2 linked regions of the Methanococcus voltae PS genome follow. The protein of the gene in region 1 binds, or shares a complex with, the protein of each later gene. Links are inferred from orthologs where the notes say so. Each region holds a gene or a part of one and is shown on either strand. Other genes may lie near its edges. The genes, in order: M2325_RS06555 and M2325_RS04075.

What was found.
Region 2: the proteins of M2325_RS06555 (region 1) and M2325_RS04075 are in contact, whole or in part, in a crystal structure (PDB 2ZBK), measured with the Saccharolobus shibatae proteins. The link is inferred for Methanococcus voltae PS from one-to-one orthologs. Residues at the interface, in WP_218258439.1 of Saccharolobus shibatae: Phe25, Leu26, Val29, Glu30, Gln31, Leu32, Lys34, Gly35, Glu36, Pro37, Phe70, Leu71, Asp72, Leu73, Ala76, Lys77, Met80, Val83, Leu84, Ala86, Ser87, Tyr90, Asp91, His110, Ser111, Leu114, Lys115, Ser116, Glu126; in WP_218266310.1 of Saccharolobus shibatae: Glu463, Lys467, Leu469, Tyr471, Leu472, Lys473, Tyr474, Ile475, Pro476, Glu477, Val478, Arg480, Ser481, Leu482, Thr484, Phe485, Leu486, Ser488, Glu503, Lys507, Leu508, Lys511, Ile518, Glu519.

Annotation. Positions count from the first base shown.
Region 1 is NZ_JANUCQ010000003.1:189,532-200,532, reverse strand. The notes cover bases 7,930-10,778. They hold M2325_RS06555 (DNA topoisomerase IV subunit A), read left to right. Parts: upstream 7,930-8,729; coding sequence 8,730-9,827; downstream 9,828-10,778. Other genes in these bases: M2325_RS06550 (50S ribosomal protein L11), read left to right, coding at 10,246-10,725; ftsZ (cell division protein FtsZ), read right to left, coding at 7,930-8,066. In the rest of the region: M2325_RS06595 (OBG GTPase family GTP-binding protein), read right to left, coding at 1-928; M2325_RS06590 (ArsR/SmtB family transcription factor), read right to left, coding at 1,385-1,669; M2325_RS06585 (molybdopterin-guanine dinucleotide biosynthesis protein MobB), read right to left, coding at 1,922-2,686; twy1 (4-demethylwyosine synthase TYW1), read left to right, coding at 3,286-4,260; M2325_RS06575 (2,3-bisphosphoglycerate-independent phosphoglycerate mutase), read right to left, coding at 4,390-5,610; M2325_RS06570 (transcription elongation factor Spt5), read right to left, coding at 5,954-6,397; M2325_RS06565 (protein translocase SEC61 complex subunit gamma), read right to left, coding at 6,601-6,825; more of ftsZ, read right to left, coding at 6,984-7,929. UniProt on the Methanocaldococcus jannaschii protein: Relaxes both positive and negative superturns and exhibits a strong decatenase activity.
Region 2 is NZ_JANUCQ010000002.1:173,325-191,069, reverse strand. Bases 7,836-10,713 are described here. They hold M2325_RS04075 (DNA topoisomerase VI subunit B), read left to right. Parts: upstream 7,836-8,225; coding sequence 8,226-10,202; downstream 10,203-10,713. Other genes in these bases: M2325_RS04070 (MIP/aquaporin family protein), read right to left, coding at 10,368-10,713; M2325_RS04080 (6-carboxytetrahydropterin synthase), read left to right, coding at 7,836-7,967. Also shown: M2325_RS04115 (hypothetical protein), read right to left, coding at 502-1,014; M2325_RS04110 (CBS domain-containing protein), read right to left, coding at 1,678-2,523; M2325_RS04105 (CBS domain-containing protein), read right to left, coding at 2,733-3,389; M2325_RS04100 (helix-turn-helix domain-containing protein), read right to left, coding at 3,815-4,444; M2325_RS04095 (16S rRNA 3'-interacting factor aDim2p), read right to left, coding at 4,966-5,526; M2325_RS04090 (CatB-related O-acetyltransferase), read left to right, coding at 5,862-6,503; M2325_RS04085 (cupin domain-containing protein), read right to left, coding at 6,575-7,141; more of M2325_RS04080, read left to right, coding at 7,467-7,835; more of M2325_RS04070, read right to left, coding at 10,714-11,087; M2325_RS04065 (DUF2193 domain-containing protein), read right to left, coding at 11,402-12,901; M2325_RS04060 (peptidylprolyl isomerase), read left to right, coding at 13,310-13,798; M2325_RS04055 (exodeoxyribonuclease III), read right to left, coding at 13,918-14,667; cyaB (class IV adenylate cyclase), read right to left, coding at 15,260-15,859; M2325_RS04045 (Rrf2 family transcriptional regulator), read right to left, coding at 15,856-16,290; M2325_RS04040 (AAA family ATPase), read right to left, coding at 16,360-17,190; M2325_RS04035 (METTL5 family protein), read right to left, coding at 17,391-17,745.

The sequences.
Region 1 (11,001 bases):
TTAATGGGTCTCGCATATCTGCCTTTTTACCTTGTGGTTTTAAGTATAGCTTAATAAATCCAAGTGTTTCAAATATTTTATCCTTTAATTCTTCTAAATTTATTTCTTTGTGTCCTGAAACAAATACGTGAGGTCTGTCATGGACTGCTCCTTCCATAATATCTAAGCTTTCCTGGTCTGCAAGGTCAATTTTGTTTATAATAACTAATGTAGGGATGTATGACCTATTTCCCATAACTGAATCGATTAATTGGTCTGCATCAACATCATCTCTAATTACGATATCGGCATTGTGTATTTTATATTCTCCAAGTATCGCAACAACTGTATCTTCGTCTATTTTAGACAATGGGAGGGTAGTATTTACAGCAACACCGCCTCTGTCTCTTTTTGCAATTTTAACTTCAGGAGGTATTTGGTCTAGCCTAATACCTACGTTTGACAACTCTCTTTCAATAACCGGGATGTGTTCGGGGGAAAATACATCCACAATAACCATTATCAAATCTACGTTCCTAACTGCTGCTAAAACTTCGCTACCCCTACCCCTACCAAATGAAGCGCCTGATATAATACCTGGAGCATCTAATACCTGTATTTTAGCACCTTTATGCTCCATAAGCCCCGGAATTATCGTAAGGGTGGTAAATGCGTAAGCGCCCACTTCGGAATTGGCATTGGTCAACTTGTTTAGTAATGTGGATTTACCAACTGATGGGAAACCTACAAAAGCTACTGTGGCATCTCCTGTTTTTCTTATGGCATATGCAGGTCCTGAAGAACCACCGGAACCTGAGGGATTTTGTGATTCTTCTCTTAATTTTGCCAATTTTGATTTTAATTTTCCAATATGCTTTTGAGTAGCTTTGTTATATTGCGTATTTTTAATTTCTTCTTCTAATTTTCTAATATCTTCCTGAACTCCCATTATTTCACCAGGGTATGAGCCTATATTTAAAAATTACTGTATTTGAGTTAATATATTAGTTTTTTTAAAATAGTATACTATTCGGATTATATTATGTTTATATCCTATACATCGAAATATGATAACTACTTTTATTCAAACGCAATAATTTTTTAAATTCAACTATTTCATTATTTAATTTTTTAAAGCATATTACGGCTGTTTTTAATATTAAAATTTTTTTTTAAGTTTAAAATCTACAAAAGGGATTGCTATATCTCTTAACTGGGATTTATCCTTATATAATGTATTATATATTAATTTATCTTAGTTTAAAATATATTTTTTATTATTATTCTTTTAATTCTGTTTAAATTATATATAAAAGTATCTTATAAATTTAAAAAAGTAGTGTGCTATTTAAAAAAGTAGCACATTTATATTTTGATTTTTTGAACATATATCCAAAACCATTTCTTAATTTTCAAAATCGCCAATAATGTGTACCATTTCTTTGACTTTGGGGTTTACAATATAATAATGGTTCCAAGTACCTTCTTTTCTTGCTTTAATCAATCCTGATTTTTTTAATATATTTAAGTGGTGGGAGATTGTAGGCTGGGGTTTACCTAATTCATCAATAATTTTACAAACACACATACTTTCATTTTCGTTTAATAATCTTAAAATCATTAATCTTGTAGGGTCTGCAAATGCCTTAAATGTTTCTGCCATATGTTCATAACCTTGTTCACTCATCATAGTTATCACCGTTATATACTTACTTAGTAGACTGTTTCTGTATTTTTTATTATTATTCTTTTAATTCTTTTTTAGGTATTTTGTTTTATTTTCAAATATTATTTTAAATATTTTTAAAAATTTGAAATATGATATCTTTTCATCACTCTATCATCATAGCATGTTTTCATATATAAATATTCGTATATCCAAATATATCATTTGGTATTTAAAACATGTATTGATGTTTAATAATAGTATAAAAAATAGTTATCAATTCTTTTTAGAATTTAATTCCTCATTTTTGATAGTTTTCACTACAATTTTATTTGATAAATCATTATTTGATGTTTCATCAAATGATATGGTAATTTTTTCAGGATTTTCGACTGATTTCAAGCTGACTACCATGCCTTTAATCGTATTTTTTATTATATCTGATACAAAAGGATTTGCAGGTATTATTTTATCATTGGCGGTTATTTTAATAGAATATGACATTACGCATCTATCCCATTTTAGATTATCCTCGCCTTTTATCATTTTTTCCACAAATTGTTTACAATCGTATCCACAATGTCCACAATTAAAGTTATATGTTGGTACTACTGCTTTATCGGCAATCATTTCTATAACTTCCTTTATATCATATTTAAAGTCTTCAATTGTCATTATAACTTGATTATCTAGTAAATCTAAACCCCTTTTACCTTCAACCATCAATATTTTTGGAATATTAAATTCTATAAGTTCTTCTTTAAAACCTTCAATAATTACAAGGTCGTAATCTAATTTTGATAAAATTTCATATAGTGACATCTTATCGTAATAAAAACCAGTTTTAGCACCTGTGGATAATACTGACAAGTTAGAGTTTTCTTTCATCCTATATGAGTCTGTATTTGGTGTATCTATTTCAACGCTGTGATGTGTTTTCTTTATGGTGGCGACACTAATTCCACTTACATGCTTCAATATATCGCATATAATACTTGTTTTACCGGTGTCTTTTTTACCTATTACTCCAATTACCCTCATACTTACACTCCTTTCCTTAATTATAATATCATGTCATATCTGTGTTTTAGGATACTAATACTGAAAATTACAATTTGTAATTAGTTTAATTTCTATTTTATTTTTTAAAATAATATTCTAATTTGAAATAAGTTTATTAATTACTAAATGTATATTGGTATATTTATATTTTACTTATTGAAATTGAAAATCACCTATTTGTCATATTTAATCATGTCAAATACTTTTTTGACTTATTTACTGTTATAAATTCTTTTTTTAGGCAAATAATGACTATTATGACCATATATCTATTTTAAATTATTTTTTTATTAAGATATTATATTTAGGCTATGACACGAATATTATATTACTAGTTTATTTATTATTAATAAGTATATTAGGATATATTAATATATAAATTTATTCATTTACTATAATTATATAAATTATTAGAATTAATTAAGGATTATTACTTTAAAATTGGTACTCTTAAATGTACCATAGCTTCAAAATCATTTTTATATTTGACATTTGGTGATATTTTGGAAAATAATATTGATAATAAAAATAACTATTCTAATTTAAAAAAGGATAAAAAGTCTCAAAAAATACAAAATTTGGAAAAAAGAATTCCTCAAATTCCTGAACAATTATATAATATTCTTAGAAAGCAACACTATCAGATTGAAGACCATAGTGCGGTTAAATTGTGTGGATGGGTACGAAAAAGCTTTTTAGAAGATAAAGTATGCTATAAATCCAAATTTTATGGAATAAATACTCATAGGTGTATTCAAGGTACGCCTTCGGTTATATGGTGCCAACAACAATGTGAATTTTGCTGGAGAGTATTGCCATCTGATTTAGGAATTAATGAGCCAAATTTTAAAGCCCCAAAATGGAAAGAACCTGAAGAAGTTGCCGAAGATATTTTAAAAATGCACAAAACAATTATAACGGGTTATAAGGGAATTATCGATAGAATAGGCACTGAAAAGTATAAAGAAGCAACTGAACCAAAACACGTTGCACTTTCTTTGGCTGGAGAACCTACTATGTACCCATATATCGATGAATTAATAAATATATTCCATAAAAAGAAGATATCTACATTTGTAGTTTCAAATGGTATTTTAACAGACGTAATTGAAAAAATAAACCCTACACAGCTATACGTATCACTAGATGCTTATGATTTGCCAAGTTATAAAAAAATATGTAGAGGAACTGAGCAGGATTGGCAGAGTATATTAAATACTTTGGACGTATTGGGGGAAAAAGGTAGAACTTGTCTTAGAACTACCGTTATTAAAAATATAAATGATGATTTGTCCAAATTTACAGAATTATATGATAGAGCCAATGTAAACTTTATCGAAGTTAAATCATATATGAACGTAGGTTATTCAAGGAATAGACTTAATTTGGATGATATGATTAAACACGATGATTTAATTAGTATGTGTAATAATATTGAAGATAAATCCATTTTTAAAGTTATAGATGACGCTCCAGAGAGTAGGGTAGTTTTATTATCTAATACTAAAGATGATAGGGTAGTAAATCCAAAAATAGACTTTGAAAATTTATAATACTATAACTATATATCTATTTATCTATTTTTTATAATATTATCTTGTTTTAATTTATTTTAATTGTAAAATAGTTTAAAATTTAAAAAAGATTAAAAATTTTTTAATATTTTATTTTTTAAATAGGATTTAAGCACCATATTTTTTAGCTAATCCCATTAAATCCATTAATATTGGCATAATATGTAATCCTTTAATCCAGCATAATCCGCCCTTATGAGCAGTATATTCATCAAATTTATCTACTTCATCCACTCTAACACTTTTACCCCAAATTATAAGTGGTAATGGGTCGGCAGAGTGGTCCTTTTCTTCAATAGGTGTAGAATGGTCGCCACTTATAGCGAAATATACTTCATTCTTATCAACTTGTTTAAATACTTGCTCCAACATTACGTCTATTTTTTCAATTACATCTTTTTTAACGTCATAATGACCGTCATGACCTGCTTCATCAGCTCCTTTAACGTTTACAAGTACAAAGTCATAATCATTAATTGCTTTAATCAAAGCTTCTGCTTTATTATCAAAGTTTGAAAAAGCGTCACCAGTAGCGCCCTCCACTTCGATAACTTCTAAACCTACCATTTTAGCTATTCCTTTTATTAATCCAGTACCTGCAATACAAGCACCTCTCAACCCGTATTTTTCTTCAAATGGCACAATATGAGGAACTTCCCCAACACCTCTTGGCAATATAATATTTGCAGGGAATAATCCTTTTTCTTTCCTTTCAACATTCACAGGATGTTTATCTAATCTTTCATAAACCATTTTAATTAATTTATTCATTATTTCTGCGGTTTTTTTAGCTTCAGGACTTCCATCTAATGGTTTTATTTCTTTTACCTTTAAACCTATTTTTTTAGGGTCTGCGTCACTTATTTTGTCGCTTAATCCCTCTCCTCTTAACATTAACGCAGCCCTATATCCTCCAGACTCTTTAAATATTACTTTTACGCCATCAATCTCGATTCCATCTATTAATTTTTCTAATTCTGATGTATCTTCTATTCTACCAGCTCTTCTATCTTGAACAGTGAAATTTTCATCAACTGTGGAAAAATTACATCTAAATGCAACATCGCCAGGTTTTACATCTAAACCTACGCCTGAAGCTTCAAAAGGTCCTCTTCCAGTATAATTGATTTTAGGGTCATAACCTAATAATGCTAAGTGTGCGGTATCACTACCTGGTCTAACGCCTATATCTACAGCGTTCATTAACCCGTTAATACCTTCTTTTGCTAATCTATCTAATGTAGGGGTTTTAGCTTCCTTTAAAGGGGTATTGCCTTCAGAATTTGGTCTATCGCCTAATCCGTCTATTACAAATATAACTGCTTTCATAATTCACCAAATTTGCATTTCTTAAATTTTAATAATCATATTACTAATTACATTTTACTAATTACATTTTTGAAATTCAAAGTATATTTTAATTTCTATAATTTTAAATATTTCATTGTATTGTATATAGTGATTTAAAATGCTAATTATGCTATGTAACCCGTTTTATTAATATTTAATGGTTTTAAATTCAAGCTAACTTTAATGATTTCTCACATCTGTAAATATAACTTAAAATAATGATTATTTTGAATTTAAAATAAAAGAAAAATTTTCTAGATGAATTAATAAAATTAATAAAATTTAATAAAAAAAAGTTAAAAATTAAAATTTAAATTTAAATTTAAGGAGCATCTTTTGCAATAATTTTAACTTGCTCGATTCCAACAGTGATAGGTATCGCAACGGCTGCTTCCATTAATTCCAATGTAATTTCTTCTTTATTTTTGTCCACTCTAGTAACTCTTGCTTTTTCGCCTTTAAATGGTCCACCGACTAATTCAACAACGTCACCTTTATCAATAGATTCAATGATTTTAGTAGGTGTTAACAAGTGTTCTAACTCTTTTACACTTGATTCGCCAGGAACTATCCCTTTAACTTTGAAATTCTGTCTTACTAATTCCTCAATAGCCCCTTTATTTGTAGCTTCTACTAAAATGTATCCTTTTAAATCTTCGGTAGCTAAAATAGAAAATACTTCTAAATTTTCTTTTTCAGCTCTTGAGGCTAAAGCTTCTGCAACGTTTTGTTCTTGTCCTGTGGTTGTTCTAACTGCAAATATCATAATTTCACCAAATAATTATAAATTCCATTTATAATGATGATTTAGTTTTAATAATTAAGAATTGATAATAACTTTAAAAAAGAATTATTCGATAATATATTCCATATATAAAAATTAATAGTGTACGTAAGTACTATATTTATGATATTAGTAATAATATTTAAATTTAATTATGGTAGTTAATTTAAAAAATAAAAAAATAATTATTTTACTAAACCTGCAGCAGGTTTTAAAAGTCCTTTTAAGTATGTAATTGGAACGTGAACAGCAAATCCAATGGCTCCCAATAAACAGATTCCCAAACCAGTAACTTTTGAAATGTTAATGTATTCTTCACGGGTTGGTTTTCTTGAAACTTTTAATACTCTTTTACATTGGCTTATGAAATTTTTTGTTTCGGTTTTCATTTCGTCGAATTTTTCAGACATATTATCACATTTTTATTTACTGCATTATCTTTTGCAATCAACATTTAAATATTTATTTAAATTAGGGTATAAAAGTTGAATGAAAGTTGATATAAATTAAATATGTAAAATATAAATTAATTTGAGTTATTTTGTATCTATATTTTATATATTTTCAATTAAATTTTTGGGATATCTATAATTACTTTATTTCTTTTAAGGCTTAAATTATGGTTAACTGTTGATTTTGTACCAGTAATGATTAATAAAACTCTCAATGAATTTTCTAATTTATCATCGATAGTGGTACCCCAAATAATTGTTGCATTTTCTGAAAGTCTTTCGGAAACAGTTGAAACAATGTCTTGGGCTTCATCTAGACTCATATCTTCTGGTCCTGTAACGTGTATTAAAGCACCTGTGGCTCCTTCAATATCGACACATAATAAAGGACTGTTTAAAGCCATGTTAATAGCTTCTTTTGCTCTTTTTTCGGAATCGCTTTCACCAATTCCCATCATTGCTATTCCACCATCGTCCATAACCGCTTTAACGTCTGCAAAGTCCACGTGAATGTCTCCCGCGTTATTTACGAGTTCAACCATTCCTCTAACTGAATTCATTAATACTTCGTCAGCTACTTTGAAAGCAGTTCTTAAAGGAACGTTTCTAACAATTTCTAATAATTTATCGTTTGGAATAATAACAATGGTATCTGCAACTTCTTGCAACTTTTCGAGTCCATTTAAAGCATTCGTCATTCTAACTTTTCCTTCCATTGAGAATGGCAATGTTACAACAGCAACAGTCAAAGCGCCCATTTTCTTTGATATTTCAGCTACAATTGGTGCAGAACCGGTTCCAGTTCCCCCGCCTAATCCGCAGGTGATAAATACCAAATCTGAATCTTGTATTGCAGATTTGATATCTTCTGCATTCTCTCTAGCAGATTCTTCACCTTTTTCAGGGTTTCCTCCAGCACCTAATCCACGGGTTAAATTTTTACCAATTAAAACCTTATTTTCAGCTTTGGTTTTAACTAATTGTTGAGCGTCGGTGTTTACTGCAACTACTTTCGCACCTTCAACTTGCTCATCAGCTAACCTATTTATTGCATTGTTACCAGCCCCACCACAACCAACAACAGTTATTCTTGCTTTAGAACCTTCGATTAACTCTAATAATTCTTTATCTACGTCCGATAGAGTTTCTTTAGGTTCATCTAAAAAATCGTTTTCAGCAATATTTTGTAAAAATTTCAAGGTATTACCTCCTCATATATGCCCTTTACCATAATTATTTTTAATATTTTTTATTAAACTATATGATTTAGTTTATTTACTGCTACTAGTAAATAATTAATAATATTTGCCTATAATTATATGTATTTCATATTTATATTATTTATACTAATTCCTAAAATTTTAATAATTTTAAGATTTTATCAAATAAGTATCTTATTTTTTGGAATATCCCATCTGAAGATAATTAAATTCTAAAATATCTGTTATTGGCGCCACATGATTATATTTAAATGTATGATTTTTACTATTTCAAAATATCCATATATAAAATTTCATTGTTTGGTAAAATTTATTAGCTTACAAAAGAAATGTACTATCGTACCTTTAAGTACATTTTATATTAACTATAATTTTTATATACTAGTTATTTAAATTTCTTTTGGTTTTAATTTTTGGTTTTGCAAACCTATTTAACTAAATATATATAACACTTAATTCTATTATGTATAATGTAACAAAATTTTAAATAGGTTATAATATATTTTAATAATATATTTTAATACTTGAATTATACCAAACTAATTTAATTTTTTAAAATTTTTAATTATATATAAAATAAATAGGAACTTACAGGTACAACTCAACAGTACATTGAATATCCTATTCCTTTGGGTGAATTAGATGATAACATCAAAAGAAAGAAAATTAGCTTCTCAAAAATTACTTAAAATGGCAAATCAAATGTATGATGACATCATAAGGAAAAAAAGGCCTGTAATTAAATTTCCTGTAAGAAGTCTATCAAATGCAAAATTTGATGACGAAAAGGGTACTTTTACATTAATGGGTAAGGAAAAAGAAAGAACATTTAATGTAAACCAAGCAAAAATATTTGCCCAAACGATAAAAATGATGGAATTCTCAAAGAGTTTGTTGGATACAAATGACTTCTCAACTTTGAGGGAAGCATATTATGTGTCCAAAAACTGGGGCGAAGCTAGATTTGATGACCAGCAACCTTCTAACAGCGTTATAGAGGATTTAGAAGCAGCTTCTGATTTTTTAAGGGAAGATTTAGGTTTCATGCCTGAGGAAGACGGTGCTTCTGTTGTAGGTCCTTTAAAAGTGATTGATAAAACTCAAGACGGTCAGGAGATTATAATCGACTGTACTAAATTAGGTAGTGGAGCTTATAATATACCTAATGAAGTTACAAATTTAACATTGGAGACTAATGCAGAATTTGTATTGGCAATAGAGACAGCGGGTATGTTTGCAAGGTTGAGCGCTGAAGGATTTTGGAAAAAACATAACTGTATTTTAGTTTCATTAAAAGGTGTACCTTCAAGGGCTACAAGAAGATTTGTAAAAAGATTATCTGAAGAGAAAAAGTTGCCTATCTTAGTATTCACGGATGGTGACCCTTACGGGTACTTAAACATCTACAGAACTTTAAAAGTAGGTAGTGGTAAGGCAGTTCACTTGGCGGACAAGTTAGCAGTTCCAGAAGCAAGAATGATAGGCGTTACACCTCAAGATATTGTAGATTATGAATTACCTACTCACCCGTTAAAAGACCACGATATTAAAAGGTTAAAAGACGGTTTGAAAAACGATGACTTTGTTAAATCATTCCCAGAATGGCAAAATGCTTTATCTATGATGGCAGACAGTAAAGTAAGGGCAGAACAGCAGTCTTTAGCAAAATATGGTTTAAAATATGTTGTTGAAGAATATTTGCCTGCTAAAGTGGAAGACCAAAAAACATGGTTGCCATAACTAATAAATAGCTTATTAAATAGCTTATAATTGGTTTTAAATTACTAATTTAGTATATTTCTTTCTCTTTTTAATTTAATATAGTTTTTTTATTAATCTTTATTAATCTTTATTAATTTTTAATTATTATTTAATATTTTTTTAGTATTAACTCAAAATTATATATTGTAATTCATAGTAAATTTTAAATACAATACCCATAAATAACATTAAGGAGTTTATTAAATAGTCAACTTTAGATGTATTTTTATATTAGTAAGTATTATTTATTGTGTATAAATTTGTTGATAAATCAACTATTAATCTTATACAATTTAACAAGAATAATATGTGAGAATAATAATAAATATCAAAAGTAAAAATAAGAAATATTAAAATATTATTATCTTGATATTGCAAACACGTTGAGGTGAATATTATGGCAGAACAAGTAGTTGAAATATTAGTAACTGGTGGAAAAGCTACAGCAGGTCCTCCATTAGGTCCAGCTATCGGTCCTTTAGGTGTTAACATCATGCAAGTTGTTAACGAAATCAACCAAAAAACAGCTTCATACGAAGGTATGAGCGTTCCTGTAAGTGTTATCGTAGACACTGAAAAAAGGTCATTCAAAGTTGAAGTAGGTATTCCTCCAGCATCAGCTTTAATTATGAAAGAATTAGGTATCGAAAAAGCTGCACAAGAACCAAAACACCAAGTTGCAGGTAACTTAACAATGGAACAAGTTGTTAAAATTGCAAACATGAAATACGAAGCAATGTTATCTTACAACGTTAAAAACGCTTCAAAAGAAGTTATTGGAACATGTGTTTCATTAGGTGTAAATGTTGAAGGAAAAACTCCAAGGGAAGCACAAAAAGCTATCGACGCAGGAGAATTTGACAGTTTTTTTAACTAATTTGGCAAAAAGCTAAATTAGTTATTACCTATTTCAAATTAATTAAATTAATTAAATTAATTATGGTTTAAATTTAAAATAGTTGATACTATGGCAATAATTTAGAAATAATGTAATTAATTATGATTGTATGAAATGGAGTATAAAAGATATATTTGAAAATTGAAAATATCTTATTATTACGTATTTTATTCACTTAAGTATGCGTTTATGCGCGTATTTTATGTTAAACTTTGAATTATTAATTTATTCATTTAAATTTATATACTATTTGAT
Region 2 (17,745 bases), on another replicon or contig:
ATCTTTATTAATTATTGATTAATAATGTACATATTAATAAATTATTACCTAATAAAGCTCGTTGAATTTTTAAAAGCAAATATTATTAAAAGACTCTTATTTGATTAATTTTTTAACTTTTTTACTATATAATATTTTATAATATTTATATGTAACTATCCTATTTTTATTCGGGGTTATATGCTAATTATATTTCCAAAGATATTTGGCAAAGGGTGAAATTTTACAAAATAGATATATGTTTATTATTGAATTTTATTAACTTTGTTAAATTATTTTTAAATATGCATAAAGTTAAAAATAGTTATTTGGTAAATTTTACTATTTATTTATTATATTAAGTACGTATCGGTTATTAATTTCTGTTTATGCTGGTATTAAGCAATATTTGCACCATTATGCAGTATTAATACAAGATTAATACGTAATAACTATATAAACACTATTTTAAAGTTATATAATACTTTACAATTACTATTTACAAATATTATTTTAAATTATTTAATACATATATTCCATAGAAATTTTACACTTGCCACTATCAAACAATTCTTTCAAATTTTCAAAGCCATTTTCATCAAATTCTTTGATTTTGTTAATTTTACAAACTATTTTTATCAAATAATTAGCAATGTGATTTAATATTTGGAATTTATGAGTTTGAGGGGCTTTTTCTACAAATTTTCCAGATATAATATAGTGCGTATTTTCTTCAACCCTTTTATACTCCAATATTTTTGAAGTATGGCTTTTTTCATCCATTAAGCCTTCGAAGGTCTCTAAATAATATAAAGCGTAGTTATTGCTCTTCGAAACTTTGAAATCTGCAATATGACCTTTATAAAGCAAGGACAAGTTTTCAAATAATCTCATGCAACTTGCAATTTTGGTCATTAATTCAGAAAAGTATTCTTTAATTTCAGGATTTCGTACGATACACTCTACAAAAGTATCGTATTTATCTATTAAACCTAAATAATAATCTGTTTCTACAATATCTAACCTATATTGCATTCTAGTCCACCTATCTAATTTAATCGCTATGATTTAAGATTACGGACACGTTTATAGCCATATTTATTCATATGCTATTTGGGGGTGTCATTTCTATTTTGCAATTAAAATTTGGCATCTTACAACAAATCATATGACAAATAACCAAATAGTTAATTGCATATTTGATATTTAATTCATGGGACATCTAATTAATTTTTCCACTAATTAATTTATTTCTAAGTTATTTTCAATTCGATTTACCGATACGTAAGACCGATATTTCCGTTTGTGGATGATATTGTCAGAATTTAGGGGTAAGTTACCATATTTATTAAAAAATATGCGGAATTGAAAGTATTATTATGTATTGTTATTTATCTATATATAATTTATTGATTTAACGGATTATATCCTTTAGTTTTGGTTGTAACTACTATAAAATATATATTTTTAAATATAAATGTCGATATGAGGAGAATTTATAAAATAAATGTATGTATTTCATTATTACTATATTTTATCAACAAATAAATAAAATAATAATAATAAAATAATAATCTAATAAAATAATAATCTAATAAGATAAAACTAAAAAATTAATAAAAAGAATATATTAAAAAAATAAAAGAATAACCTAATATAGAATAAATTAAGAATTAAAAAGGAGATTATTTAATATACTTATTTGCAAAAGCAAGATAAAATATCTTTTTCAGTTATGATACCCACTATTTTTTCAGGATTTTCTGGGTCTACAATAGGAATTGCTCCGAAATTATTGTTTAGTATTAAATCAACTGCTTCTATAATACTATTTTCTGGATTCAATGTTTTAACATCCTTATTCATAAGTTCACTAATTCTTGTATCCGTTATTTCTTCAATATTGCCCGTTTTAAGTTTTTCAAACGCCCAATCACTACCAATTAATTTTATAAAGTCCGTAGAGGTAATAATTCCTTTTAAATTACCCTCTGAAGCTACTGGAAGTCTTCTAAATCCATTTCTCAACATTACTTTGGCTACATCGCCCAAAGTTTGACCCAATGAGGCTAGTACAGGATTTTTAGTCATGCAATCCTTAATTTTTAAATTTTTATCTAATTTATCTTTTAATTTTGATAATAAATCTCTTTCTGTAACTAAAGTTATCAATATGTCCTCTTTTGTAACAATTGGTAGGCCACCATATCTCTCAACGAATAAAGAAACTAATTCTTTAGTTAAAGCTGTTTCTTTAACACTTATCGGGTCTTCTGTCATTATTTCTTTAATTGGTTCGTTTATCATTGCGTAAAAGTTTCCATTGTGTTTGGATTTAACCAAGTTATATTTTGAACCGCCACCAAATAGATTAACTATGTCCGTATTTGTTAAAACACCTACTACCCTATTGGTTCCTGCATCAACAACAGTTAATCTTCTTACATTTTTGTTGTTCATAATAGTTAATGCGTCTATTATAGATGTGGTAGGGAATAATTTAATTATTTGTTTTTCAGGATTAATTACGGAAGTTATTTTCAAAATATCCCTCTAATCTTCATTGGTTATGCGTTACATTTTTTATTTAAAATGTATGTAATATTCAATTATAATGAGTAAATTAGGTAATTAACTAACTAAATAATTAGTTAAATGACTAATTTGATATGTTGGTAGCATATAAAAAATTAAAATATATAAATTTTATTTAATTAGTGTATTAATTTTTGGATTATTGATTTTTATTTCACTTATTCTTTTAAATCTTCGTTCTGGTATTCTTCGTAATCTTCGTAATCTTCGTAATTTTCAGAATACTTTTCATATTCGTTCATTTCTTCTTCTTTACTTTGGAATCCACTTTCCAAACAGTTTCTACATACGTATTTCCCATTTACAAAGTTTACACTGTCATGAGCTCCACAAACTTCACAAATACCAGTCATTTCTTCTTTTTTTACGAAATCGTATTCATTTTCATTATTATGGATTATTGAAGCTTCCAAAAGTAAGTTAAATAACTCTGGTGAAACTTTTGTTATGTCACTAACTGTGATAATTCCAAATAGTTTGTCTCCATCGATAACAGGTAATCTTTTAACTGTTAATTCGTCCATTTTTTTAGCTGCATCCATCACTGTGGATTTTGGAGAGATGGATATCAATTTTTTAGAACTTATTATTTCCCTAACGGTTATTTCTTTTGATTTTAAGTTTCTAGCAACTACGTTTAAAACTAAATCTTTTTCGGTAATTATTCCTACAGGTTTTTGTAAATCGTTGAGAGCAATTAAACAACCGATTCCGTGTTCTTTTAGTGTATTGGCCACTTCATATAGTGTAGTATCCAACCCTACGGTTTTTACAGGAGCACTCATTGCTTCCGTAACTGAAACTTCGAGATTCATAGTATCACCGATTGGTAATTATATTTATTTAATTAAATAATACTAAAATACTAATAAATTTATATAAATATTGCTTATTAGGAATATTAATGATTTTAGGTATCACTTAAAGAAATAATTTTATATATTAATTTAATTAATTTATGACGTTATTGTTTTATATAATTTTTTATTTGATTTTAGATATTCGAATAATTATTGCTTTTTTTTAAATTAAAAGGAATTAACTCACTATTTTAATATTTTAAAAAAGAGTACGCAATTTTCGTATTAATTTTCATAATATTATAATAAAATAGGATAAAATAGGATAAAACTAATAGAATTAACATATACTAAAATTATAAATAATGTGGCATAATCAATAAAGGACTATAAAAAATTAAAAGTTAAAAATTAAAAATAAGGGGTTATTTTTGAAAAATCTATTTTTTGTTACCAATATTCACAAATACCGTTTTTGTTTCGTGCTTTGGGTTAAAGAACATATCTATATTTGCCAATAAATTTATTTTTTCTTGGAACGATTTTGATACCTTTCTAGCCATCATTGTAGGTTCTATTGCACAATAAACGTATGGTTTTTTACCAAATTTGCTTTTTTTGATTTTTTTTCTAATTACATAATCGTTTCGATACATTTCAACAATATAGTCTCTAACGGTAGACGAATAGATATTTGTACCTTCAGCTATTTCTTCCACGGTGCTTTCGGGACACATTCTTAGGAATATGTATATTTTAGCCCTTACCTCGCTTGAAAATAAGGCAGATATTTTCTTTAATATGCTAGGGTCAAACTCCTCTAAACTACAGACCCTACATTTTGATTTGAATATTTCAAAATCTGAGGCGTATAATTCACTAGAAATGTTTGAAATACTTGTTTCATTTACATTTTTAATATTGCCAATATCATCTTTAGGTTCATTACCTTTCTCGGCCATAGTTGTTTTTTCGTTTCGGTCGTGATTATTATATTTATTACTATTAAAATTACTAGGGGGGTCTATGCTTTTACTAAGGTTACTTTCTTTTAACTCCTCTTTCGTCATTTTAGCCACTCCAACTTGCATTAATGCTACGATTTAGATTAATAATTAAACCTATACTCGTAGATTAATTAGATACACAACTTTAATTTTTGATACATACTATATGAATTTATTAATAGTTTATACTTAATAATATAATAAGTATTCTATCTACAATATATAAATATTATGAATTAGTATCAATATACGATGTACAACGTACTTTTTTTATAATATATCGTACATAATAATATTATTTACGCCATGTTTATGAATATATCCTTACATATTTAGATGTATAAGTATTGATTAAATATATAATTTAGCATTTTATTTGTGGAAATTATACTGTGTCGTAAAAATTTACTGATAAAAAAGTAGGGCTATTTTAAAAATAATGACGATTTGAAACTATAGTAAAATATCGTAAAGTATAATAAAATAATAAATAATATAATAAAGTAAATACTAAAGTAAAATAGAATAAATTAAAATTATTTTGATATTACAACATAATAGAATACCTATTAAGTATCAATTAATTATTTCCATAATTCTAATTCTCTTCTTTTTACACTTTGTCTGTGTCTTTCAAGGAATTTGTACATCTTAGCGTGTGACATGCCTTTTAATATCATTTCTATGGCATCTTTTGATATCTGAACTTGCTCAAATTCTCCCAAGATTGAAACAGTTTTACCGTAGACTGAAATGTATGTCCCAGTTAATTCTTCAATATATCTTCTAGATTTTCCGCCACTGCCGATTATTCTACCTTTTACACGCATAATGGCTCTTTCTGAGTTTGCATATTCTGAAATATCCATTATTTCACACATGTATGTGTCAGAAAGTAATTTTAAAGATTTTTCTGGGCTAAAGCCTCTACCGATAGCCTTAACAATGTCTCTAGCTTTCCATAAAGAAAGGGCATCTTTTTGCTCTTCAGTTGAATATATTGTAACTTCCCCTTCTTCATCTATTTCTATTTCAATACCAAGAGCTTTTTCTATTTTTTTCTTGGTATCTCCACCTTTTCCAATTAAAACGCCAGTTCTTTCTTTTGGAATTTTCACAACTTCGATATTTTCATAATCAAGCATATTTTCACCGTGTTTAGTCCTTATATGTGAATTTTTCGCATAAGTTCATTGATTTATAATTTTTAACCTTATAGTTATTTAATTTACAGTTTATAATAATATACTCTTATAATTTTATAAATTAATATCTAATTTATAACTTTGTAATTTATTAAATTTGTATTTATAATATATAATATCATAGTATATGTAACTAAGTTTTTAAGAGCTTGTTAAAAGCTTATATATAGAAATTATATGATATATATTTTTGCAATATCGGCTAAACAATCTAAATAAATTAAAATGGTGAAATTATGGCTAAATTATTTAATTCATACCGGGATATTCAAATTATGAATATCGACAACTCAAGTGTGCACGATTTTGGAAAAAACGTTACAATAGAAGAAATAGACAACCCTCTAGTAGAAATCGGGGAATATACTTATTATTCCGGTTACTATCACGGTCATTCGTTTAGAGATTGCATTATGTACTTAGATGAGCAAGACAAGGGCAAAGATGTAGATAAACTAATAATCGGTAAGTTTTGTAGTATAGCTTCGGGTGTAAAATTCATAATGGGGGGAAATCAAGGGCACCGTTATGATTATATTTCTGCTTATCCATTATCTATCGTATCAAATAACCCTATTGATTTAGATACTGAAATCCCCGAAAGTTTTGTAAAAAAAGGTGACACTATAATCGGTAATGACGTTTGGATAGGTGCCGAATCTCTTATTATGCCAGGCGTAAAAATCGGGGACGGTGCCGTAATAGGTACTAGAAGCCTCGTAACCAAAGATGTAGCACCTTACACAATTGTAGGCGGTTGCCCCGCAAAAGTAATTAAAAAAAGGTTTAGTAATGAAAAAATAGAGCTTCTATTAAATATTAAATGGTGGAATTGGGATATTGAAAAAATAAGAGCTTCTATCTCGATACTAATGAGTGATAATTTTGAAGCATTAAAGGGATTAGAAAAATTATAATAAAAAGAGAAATAAAAGAAATAAAAAGAGAAATAAAAGAAATAAAAAGAGAAATAAAAGAAATAAAAGTATTATTTCTTACAATCAAATGAAACAAATTTTAAAAGTGTCTCTTCATTTAAATTACTTAGATTAACTTCATCAATACTATTTTTTAAATCTTCCAACGTCGCCATTTTAAAATCTACATATTCAAAACCCGGTGAAACAGTACAGCCAACGAGTGTATAATCCCCTAAAGGTTCAGCAGCAAACCATGTATTTTTTGGGACTGTTATTTGAAAATTTTCGCCTTCTTCCAAATTATTCCCCAATTTATTTGTTATAATTTTTCCATCTTGAATCGTGTAAATATTGAGTGAATTTCCTGCGTAAAAATGCCAAGTTTCATCGGATTTTATCCTGTGGAATTTTGAAACTTGCCCTTTTTCCAATAGGTAATAAATTGCAGTACATAAATATCTGTATTCTAAGCTTGTTTTTTTATTTTCGTTAGTATTACTAAAGTACTCTGGAAGTTGACTTATATGTATGCGTTCGGAAGATTCGTATATCCTTTTAAAATAACCGCCTTCAATATGCGACTCTAAATCTAATTTATTAACCCAATATTTTGAATTTTTTAAGTCCTTACTCATTTTTTCACACTTATAAAAGTTTATATAGCATCATGCAATAGTATATTATACATTATAACGAATATTTATTTTAAATTAATTTATTATAAAATACTTGCGTATTGGATAATTTGTATTTTAACACATTTTTAGGTATATATTTATATCTGATATATCCATGTAATAATTTAAACATTTTCAACAACTTCAAACAATATAAAAAATAAAATATAAAAAATAAAATAAAATAGACTAATAAAGTATAAAATAATAAAATAAAATAGACTAATAAAATAAAAAAATAGTATAATATAATAAAATAATATACATTGATGAAGGTGACAATATGATTATTGAATTAAACGGAATTTACGGCGGTTTAAGATTTTCCGCAGCTCACATTGTATTTGGACACGAAAGTTGCGGTGTAATCCACGGGCATTCGTATTATATAGACGTCAAAGTATCTGGTGAGCAAACGGGACAATTTGATTTTGTATGTGATTTTAAAGTTATTAAAAACATTGTAAAAGAGCTTGCAAATGAAATGGACCACAAATTGTTATTTCCAAAATACCACCCTGAAGTAAAATACGAAATAAAAGACGATTATTTGTTTATAGAGTATAACCATAACGGAACGCTTAAAAAATACATGTTCCCTTGCTGTGACGTTTTAATGTTGCCATTAAAATCCACAACTGCCGAAGAAATGTCAGAATACTTCGGAGAACATATTAAAAATGGTTTGGATAACTTAGGACTTTTGGATAGTATTGAATGGATAGAAACGACGGTAAACGAAGGAATTGGACAAGGTGCAAGAAGTAATATTCTTGTAAAATAATACTAAAGAATAAAATAAAGAATAAAATAATAATAAGAATGGTAAAAATGTCAAATATTTAGTAAAATATTTAAATTATATTATGATTTATTTAGCTATTTGGCATAATTTAAATTTTAGCATTTAATACTATATGTTTAATATACTACAATAAATATACTACAATTGATGTAAAATAAATAATAAATCAATTTACGTAAATTTAGATAAAATACATACAATTACACAATTATTTCTAATATTAATGTTGGTGATATTATGGCTGATGAAGTCAATTTATTCGATGAGTTTAAAGAACACTCAATATCCGAATTTTTTAGAAAAAACAAGCACATGTTAGGTTACAGTGGTAAATTAAGAAGTATGACCACCATCATACATGAATTGGTAACAAACAGCATGGATGCTTGTGAAGAAGCTGAAATATTGCCTGACATAAATGTAACAATCGAAAGATTGGGCAATGAATACTATAGGCTCATTGTAGAGGATAACGGTTCGGGTATACCTACTAAATACGTGCCAAAAGTATTTGGTAAGATGCTAGCAGGTTCAAAATTACACAGGCAAATCCAATCAAGAGGACAACAAGGTATTGGTGCAGCCGGTGTTTTGTTATTTTCACAAATGACCACAGGAAAACCTTTAAAAATTACAACTTCAACAGGCGATGGCATTATCCACGAAATGGAGATACAAATGAGTATTTCTAAGAACGAAGGGGATGTAGTAAGCCACAAAACACGAGAAGGAATGTACCGGGGTACAAAAGTAGATGGCGAGTTTAAAGAAGTAACCTACAGTAGGAGAGAGCAAGGACCTTTTGAATACCTTAGGAGAATTAGTTTATCAACACCGCACTCTAAAATAACTTTAAAAGACCCTGAAGAAGAAGTTTTATTCGACAGGACAGTTTACCAGGTTCCAGAAAAGCCTGAGGAAATGAAACCACACCCTCACGGTTTAACAACTGATGAAATGTTACACATTGCAAGAGAAACAGAAAGTTCAAGACTTTCAAGTATGTTAAGCTCTGAATTATCAAGGGTAACTACTAAAAGAGTTAAGGAATTAGAATTATACATTTTAAGGGATAAATTATTGGAACAGTACAGAGATAGCTTTTTCTGGGACACTGTTATAGAATGCTATCTAAATGCGGATTTTAAATATTACTTTGATAAATTCGGTAAATATTTAGATAAAAAAGAAATTGAAGAAGTAAACAATTTAATTTTGGGATTGCCTGAAGGTTTATCAGAATTAAAACAATACTACTTGAAATACATAATTACTGATTACTTATTTAATAAATTAGATGAAGAACATATCAAAGAAATTAGAAACCAATTTAAAAAGAAACCAGAGAATTTTGTAGAATATGTAAGCAAACAGTACTTAAATGCTTCACAAATGGATGATTTCAGGAAAAAAGTAAGGTATATTACAAAAAGACCCGAAAGCTTTGTTAACTCTTTGATAGAATTTTCGATGGTTTCCGATGAAGAATTGGAAAAATACAAGAAAGGAATTAAAAAATTATTAAAAAGTGACCCTAAAAAAATTGATTGGAAAGAAGCTGAATTATTGGTTTCAGTTCTCCAAGATATGGACTTTATGGCACCATCTACAATAGGTTTAAGACCTATTGGTGATGAAAACATATTGAAATCACTTGAAACACTTGAACCAAATTTCTTAAAGACCTTAACAAGAAAACCTAAAACCTATAAAGGGGGAATTCCTTTTGCGGTTGAAGTTGGTATTGCATACGGTGGTAATGCAGGAAGACTTGGGGAAAGTGGTAGAAAAATGGAAATTATGAGAAACTCAAACCACGTACCTTTATTATTTGATACCACAGGTTGTGGTTTAACAAATGCCGTTAAAAGTGTCAATTGGAAAAGATATGGTTTAAGAAGCGACGAAGACGCACCAATAACTATATTCGTTAACTTAATCTCAACACACATACCATATACTTCAGCAGGTAAGCAAGCAATTTCAACAGGTGCTGAAGATAACGAAGAGATATTTAATGAAATAAGGCAAGCTTTAATGATTTGTGGTAGAGATTTAAACAACTACATTTCAAGAATCAGAAAAGCTAAAGAAGAAGAGCAAAAGAGAAAATACGTTATGAAATATGCAATGGTATTTGCAGAAGGTTTGTCAAGTATAACGCAAAAACCTAAGGATGAAATTGAAGAAAATATCATCTATTTGCTTAGATAATGAATAAATAATAATAATAATAAATATTAATAAATATTAATAAATATCAATTTTTTTTAATTTTTAAATTAAACTTTTTAAATAATCTTTTAAATTAAACTTATTTTAAAAAAATGTAAAAATAGGAATATTTATTTTTTAAATACTTTTTTAAGCTTTTTATATTTATTCTTCCCTTATGTATTTATAAATGAAAGCACCGATTAATGCCCCCAATATTGGACCAATAACGTAGATTGGGTAGTATACCCATAAATTAATCCCGTAGAACATATCCATTAAGTAAGGTCCAAAAGTCCTTGCTGGGTTAATTGAAGCTCCTGAAATACCACCTATGGTGATAATAATTCCTGCAACTGCTAAACCGATTACAAGTCCTGCAAATTTGTTTGGAGCTTTTTTATCAACCGCTACACCCATTATGGTTATCATCAATAGGAATGTACCAACTATTTCAGCAAGCATAGCTTGCATATAAGTAAATCCTGCTGAAGGAGCCGTAGCACCCAAACCACCGATAGTAGCTGCCGAAGCACCTATACAGCCGATTAAAAGTATCGAACCAAGTGTAGCACCTGTTAACTGTGCTAAAATGTATGGTATAACATCTTTTGTCTCAAATTCCTTAACTGCCCACAAGGCTATTGTAACAGCTGGATTTAAATGTGCACCTGAAACAGCACCAACGGCGTAAATCGAAGCCGCTATCGCCAAACCAAATGCCATACCAATCGCCAGCCATTCTCCAATTCCACCGAGTATTCCGATACCTGTTGTACCTAAATCACTCGATATTAATAGTGCCATAATTGCAGAACCTGTACCAAAAAACACTAAAAAGCAAGTTCCAACCAATTCTGCAATAGATTTTTTAACAATGCTCATAATAACACCCTTTTATGCTACTAAAAAATCAAAATATAATTTATCAGTTATTTCAAACATTATAGAATTTATAGAATTTATTATCTATTAGATATACTAAGTATATTAATCTATTAGATATGTAACTATTACATTTATCATCTATATTAAAGTTACCTAAAATTTATTATAAAGCTTAGTTAAACAACCGATAAAAAATTAGAGTTGGTATGAAAATATTTAATTTAGTATTGTATTCTAAGTTATTTTATTTTAATCTATTTTAATTTATTCCTTATTTTATTTTATTTTATTTTTTATTAGCTATTCATGATTTAAACTGATTCTCTCCATTGACAGTATTCGTGTCTGAAGTCTACTAAACAGGATGAAGCACATTTTTTACATACTCTAGCAGGCGCTCCTGGGTTATTTTTGTGTAAAGCAATTACGTTTGTCATCATTGTGGCAGTAACTGGCTCACTTGTTAATAAACAAGGGTAATCTGCTAATCTCATTAATGATGAGAATCTAACTGTTATAGCACAGGCAGGATATGCGTATCTTTGTGGGTTCATTAAAACTTCATTTTCCGCAATTGGGTCTAAATCTACTGGCATATCATTAACCATTGGTACCAATTTAGCTCCTGAACCATTCTTCATTCTTCTAGCTTTATCAAGTGTTTTCCAACCTCTATATACCATGTCCATAAAGTCGTGGTTGTGCAATTCTGCAGCAGCCCCTCTTTTTGGGTATAATTGTACATAGTTATGGAATCTTTGTGTAAGTAATTCTACAACTGTTGGAGCATTAAATCCGTCAAGTTCTAATATATATTCAACAGCAGCAGCCGTGGAGCCGGTTGCTAAAGATAATACATCAAACTCTGTTTTGAACTTATCTAAGTTATTTCGCAATGTATTGTCCATTACTTTAGATGTAGCTTCTATTACTGCCATTATTACATCATCTTTACACATATTGTATGTAGATTGTGCAATGTGGTGAGAAATATCCCCTACGCAGTAAGCAGGTACTGTAACAATGTTTCCATAGTTTACTTCAGCATCTAAAGCTTTTTTAACTGTGCCATCCATTTTTTTCTTGTAGTCTTGCATATATTTAAATACATCAAAGCTTGTATGTCCCGCTTCTTCCATTAATTTAGTTTGTGCTTGTATTGGTGTATCATAAATCATCTTTATGGTATCTATTTCTTTATCCATAGCTTCATTAAGTGTTAATCCATCCTCTACCGCGTGGGCAAATTTATCTCCTATCCCGTATGATGTATTCATACCCCAAGATTTGGAAGCTAATATAGCTTGCTTGTAATGTTCAGGAATATCTGTTTTCCTAAGTATTTGATTTACAACATTACTGGTACTTCCAGGTATAAGTGCAAAATCAACTACACAAGTAGGTCCATAAAATCCGCCGTATCTTCTTACTACTTCTTTTCCAATTAATGCACGGTTCTTTTCAACCGCGTCTATAAATTTTTCAACGGCTTCTCTAAATTTAGGGTCTTCATTATAAAGTATTTCCAATATAGCGGGAGTCTGGTAGTGTTCTACAAATGGGTCGTCTTCTGGACGTACCGTATCTGTTAAATCACACAATGTATCGTAATGAGTTTGCACTGAATTTTTGTGTAAATCAATTACTTCTTTACATTGGTCACCAATTGCCTCCATTTTTTGAACTGCGTCAACGTATGGCTTACCATCTGTTAATTTGTACTCTGTACCTCTTTTGGCTTTTATAACTTCAACATCTGCCCATTGAGCAGCCATCGCTTCATTTACCATCTTCTCATACAGTTCTTTCATATTTGCACCCCTCAAATTATTTATTAACTGTATATTATATAATATGTCTATTATCCTATTATATACTTTTCATATGGGACAAGTCCAGTATCTATATATATGACCTACATCAAAGGTCATTTTATCGTATTGATAAAATTTAAATGCAATACTTCTTTATATAGTATGGTATCTAATTATAGTACATTGTAAGTTGGATAATAGTTTATAAATAAAAACAATTTTATAAAATGATGAAATATTAGAAAATAATAATATACTAAACAAATATTATATAAAATAATAAAATAAACTAATAATATAATAAAATAACATAATAAAACAATACTATATTATAATATACTATAATAAAATAGCATAATAAAATAGCATAATAAAATAATAGAGTATAATTAAACTGGTGAAATTTTGATTGCAACAATCGTTACAAACAAAGGTACAATGAAAGTAAATTTATTCGAAAAAGAAGCACCTATAACCGTAGAAAACTTTAAAAAATATGCTGAAGAAGGATTTTACGACAATACTATTTTTCATAGAGTTATAAACGGATTCATGATTCAAGGTGGAGGTTTTACAAAAGATGGGGTTCAAAAAGAAACACAAGCTCCAATTAAAAACGAAGCTAAGAACGGTTTATCTAACAAAAGAGGAACTTTAGCAATGGCTAGAACAAACGCTGTAGATTCAGCTACAAGCCAATTTTTCATAAACCACATTGACAATTCATTTTTAGATTACAAAAATGATATGAACTATGGTTACGCAGTATTTGCAGAATTAACCGAAGGTTTCGAAGTTTTAGACGAAATAGCAAAAGTTAAAACAGGAACTAAAAGCTACTTCCAAGACTGGCCAGTAGAAGATGTAATTATTGAAAAAATAACAATTGAATAATTTAATATTGAATATCTATTAAATAACTAGTAAATATCTATTAAGTAATTATTTAATAGATATTAAATTAATTTAAATTAATTTAATACTTTATTTTAATCATTTAACTTTTTTAATTCTTAACAATCCAATTCTAACTGTATGGGGCAATGGTCGGAACCATAAATTTCATCCATAATTATAGAGTTTTTTACGTAATCAACAAGTGAATCGGACGTACAAAAGTAATCTATACGCCAACCAATGTTTTTAGCCCTCGCATTGTGCATGTAAGACCACCAGGTGTAGTTGTCAGGCTCTTTATTAAATATTCTAAATGTGTCTACGTAATTATTTTCAACGTATTTATCAAAACCCATTCTTTCTTCTTCAGTAAATCCGGCATGTTTTTTGTTCGTTTTAGGATTTCTCAAATCAATTTCTTTATGCGCTACATTTAAGTCTCCGCAAAATACAACTGGTTTATTTTCATTTAAACTATTTAAATACTCCAAAAATTTGGAATCCCACGATATACGGTATTCTAATCTGGTTAAACCACGCTGAGAATTTGGCGTATATACATTTACAAGATAATAATTCTCGTATTCTGCAGTAATGACCCTACCTTCATCATCTGGAAAATTATTCATTCCATATGTAATATTTTCAGGCTTTTCCTTTGTAAATATTGCAGTTCCTGAATAACCCTTTTTAGAAGCAGTATTCCAATATTGTTTATATTCTGATAAATCAAGAATTTGAGATGGAGTGTTTGTTTTAATTTCTTGTAGGCATACTACGTCAGGATTTTTGTTTTTTATAAACTCAACAAACCCTTTTTGTAATATTGCTTTAATTCCATTGACATTCCAAGATATTAATTTGATATTATCCCTCTTTTAACATATAAATTTTATAAAAGATATTCTATAACATATAATTATTTATATTATCATATTTTAACGTTTTTATAATCAATCAAATAGATAAACAAATAATTAAAATTTAATCAAAAAAGTTTAGATAGTATATAAAATACAATATGTTGCCATTTTTTAAATATACACTATCTTATTTTCCCCTATATTCCCAATGGATGGTATATAGCTCCATATATACTCTATATGTATACCAAATAAGTACTGTAGAATTTTATTAAAAATTCATTAAAAATAACGGTATTGTCGAGCCTATCATCGCTAATCCAACGATTATGGCAACTAACTTCCTGCTATCCACAATATCCTCTCCAAATAAAGTTTACTTGATTCTAAATTTATTTAATTTTATATGGGTTTAAGTCACATTTTAATTTAATTAGTTAATATTTAAAGTTTTTTATATATATAGTTTATTATATCGATTTTTATCGAATTAACCGTAGTTAACTGACTTATTTAGGCAATTAATTAGTTAAACTTAAAGAATTAATTTTATATTACGTATTTGGTACGTATTATTAAGCAATTTATTAATTAATTAATTAATTCCTAATTTTTCGTCCCTTAATTCCAAGTAAGATTTTAATTCAAGATTATTTTTATCAATTCCAATTTCTTCCAAAACTGAAAATAATTTTCCAAGTGCTTCATCTTTTTGCTCAAAACTTTCCACAGTAATCTCCAATTCTAAATATTGTCCGACATTATCAACTTTATCTATGGAAGCTTCTATATATTCATCTTCTGTCGCACCAATTACTTTTCTAAGCAATTTTCTAACTTTACGAACTGGTTCTACGCTTTTAAACCCTAAACTTTTAAAAATGTTGTCCATCGTATCGATATCTTCAACCGCAGTTTCGTGCTCTACACGTGTTTTTGAAATCTTATCTAATTTTTTACCTTTATATGTCACGTAGGTATTTTCATTAATTACTGATAAATCCTCGTTTAAATTAGCAGAACGTCTAATTCTAAGAGCTTCATCAGTTTCTCTAAAATCTCTATCTATTCCATTATAATAAACGTCTATTTGTTCCTTAATACCTGATTTTTTGAATCCTATATCCTTTAAATCAGCTATTATCTTTTCAATATCTTTGTTTTCAAGAGAAACTTTTATTTCTACCTCAATCATACTAGCGACACCTTTATAACTTTATCTTTTAATATTTTCTTCAAATCATCAAAATCTAGATTTTCGAGACTTAACCAAACTACGACTCTTTCATCTTCCTTCTCCAAGGTAGTAGCTAAGATATTGCCACCTTTTCCAGAAATTGTTGACGTAATTTCTGCCAATAATCCGATTTTGTCATTTGCAACAATTCTAACCTTTATACTTATTAGATTTATATGTTTTTTCTTCAATAAGTATTTTCCTTCATTTGTAAGGCAAATACCTCCAAATTTACCCTTACGTGTTTCTACAAGTCCTAAATCCCTTAATACTCGAATATGCCGGTCAATATTTTTAGGGTGGGTTTCTAATTTTTCCGCTACTTCTTTTGTAGTACATATACCTTCGATAGCTTCCATGATTTCAAGAGTTTTCCCAGTAACTTCCATGATTTCCCTTTGATAACGATTAACGTATAGTTATATATTTTATATCAGCTTATATCGTTCTTTATTCTTTTATTCTTTTATATCTTTTATATCTTTTATACCATTTGTTATATTATTTAATTCGTTCTTAGAATTTTTAAACTTTTCTGATTCATTAAAGCCAGTTAACTCTTTTAAACCCTGCTGAACAATCTGAAAATCAATATATTCACCATCTTTATGGAATCTATGTTTTTCAAGTGTTAATCTTCTAAAATTTTTAAACTTTTCCAATTTTAGTATTGATTTACTCCAGTATGCTAATAATTTGCCCCCTGTAGGTTCAAAACTATCATCAAACGAATTTTTAACTTTAGAATTTCTAAAATTGTGATTTTTTCCTTCATTTTCACTAGAATCTTTATTATTGTAATCCGTATCTGAAATTTTATAATTTACGCTATCTTTCGCTTGGTTAGTTAAAAGTACGGCAGTATCGTTTTTTTTAGCAATTTTATTTAATATATGTATTTGTTTAGCCAAATTACGGTTTAATTCGGTATTATGGAATACATTGTTTGATAGCTCTAGCCTATATAATGATGAAATTCCGTCAACAATTATCAAACCGATATTTTCAACCGATTCTAGACTTTCAATAATGTTACACTGTTCTTCAAAAGTGTAAGGTTCGCAAAGTAGTGTATTTTTGAAAATACCGTCACTATCTTGAGGGCATATCTGTTTAACTCTTTCTGTGGATAAACTACCTTCTGTATCCATGTATATTACTTTTTGATTATTTTTAGCATATTTTATCATAGCAATAATACATATGTTGGTTTTACCACTTCCTGGAGGTCCATAAATTTGCGTTATGGTTTTTTTCTCGATTTCGCCCTTAATTATTCCTTTTAGCATATATAATCACTATCAATCATCATCTTTAAATTATTTTTAAATTATTTTTAACTTATTAGCATGTATTTTAATTTCTAAATTCAAGCCTTAAAAATTATAAAAACTATTTGTAAAATCTAATATATAATATATTCTAAAATAATTATATTCTAAAATAAAGTATGTTTAATTTTAATATTGTACTTAATTGAGGATGCTATTTATTCAATTCTATAGATATCAACGGGCACATTGACAAACTTTTTCTTATGGAATTCGTAAATAGCCGGAATTCTGAAATAAGCCTGAAATATATGGGTTATATTCCTTTCGTTATCCGCAACGTACTTTTTTATAAATTCTCGAGACGGAGTATTGTGTATCGTATAAACTACGTCTCCAACTTCCAAAGCTTTTTCAAGGAAAGCTCTATCGGCGAATTTATTAGTCGTTTGAGCCCCAAAGGGTGGATTTTGAATAACAATAATTTTTTCATCACCTTTGAGGTGCACCATATTTTCAATTTCAAAAGTTTCAAATATTTTTTCTTTTGAAAATTCTTTTATATCTATTGTT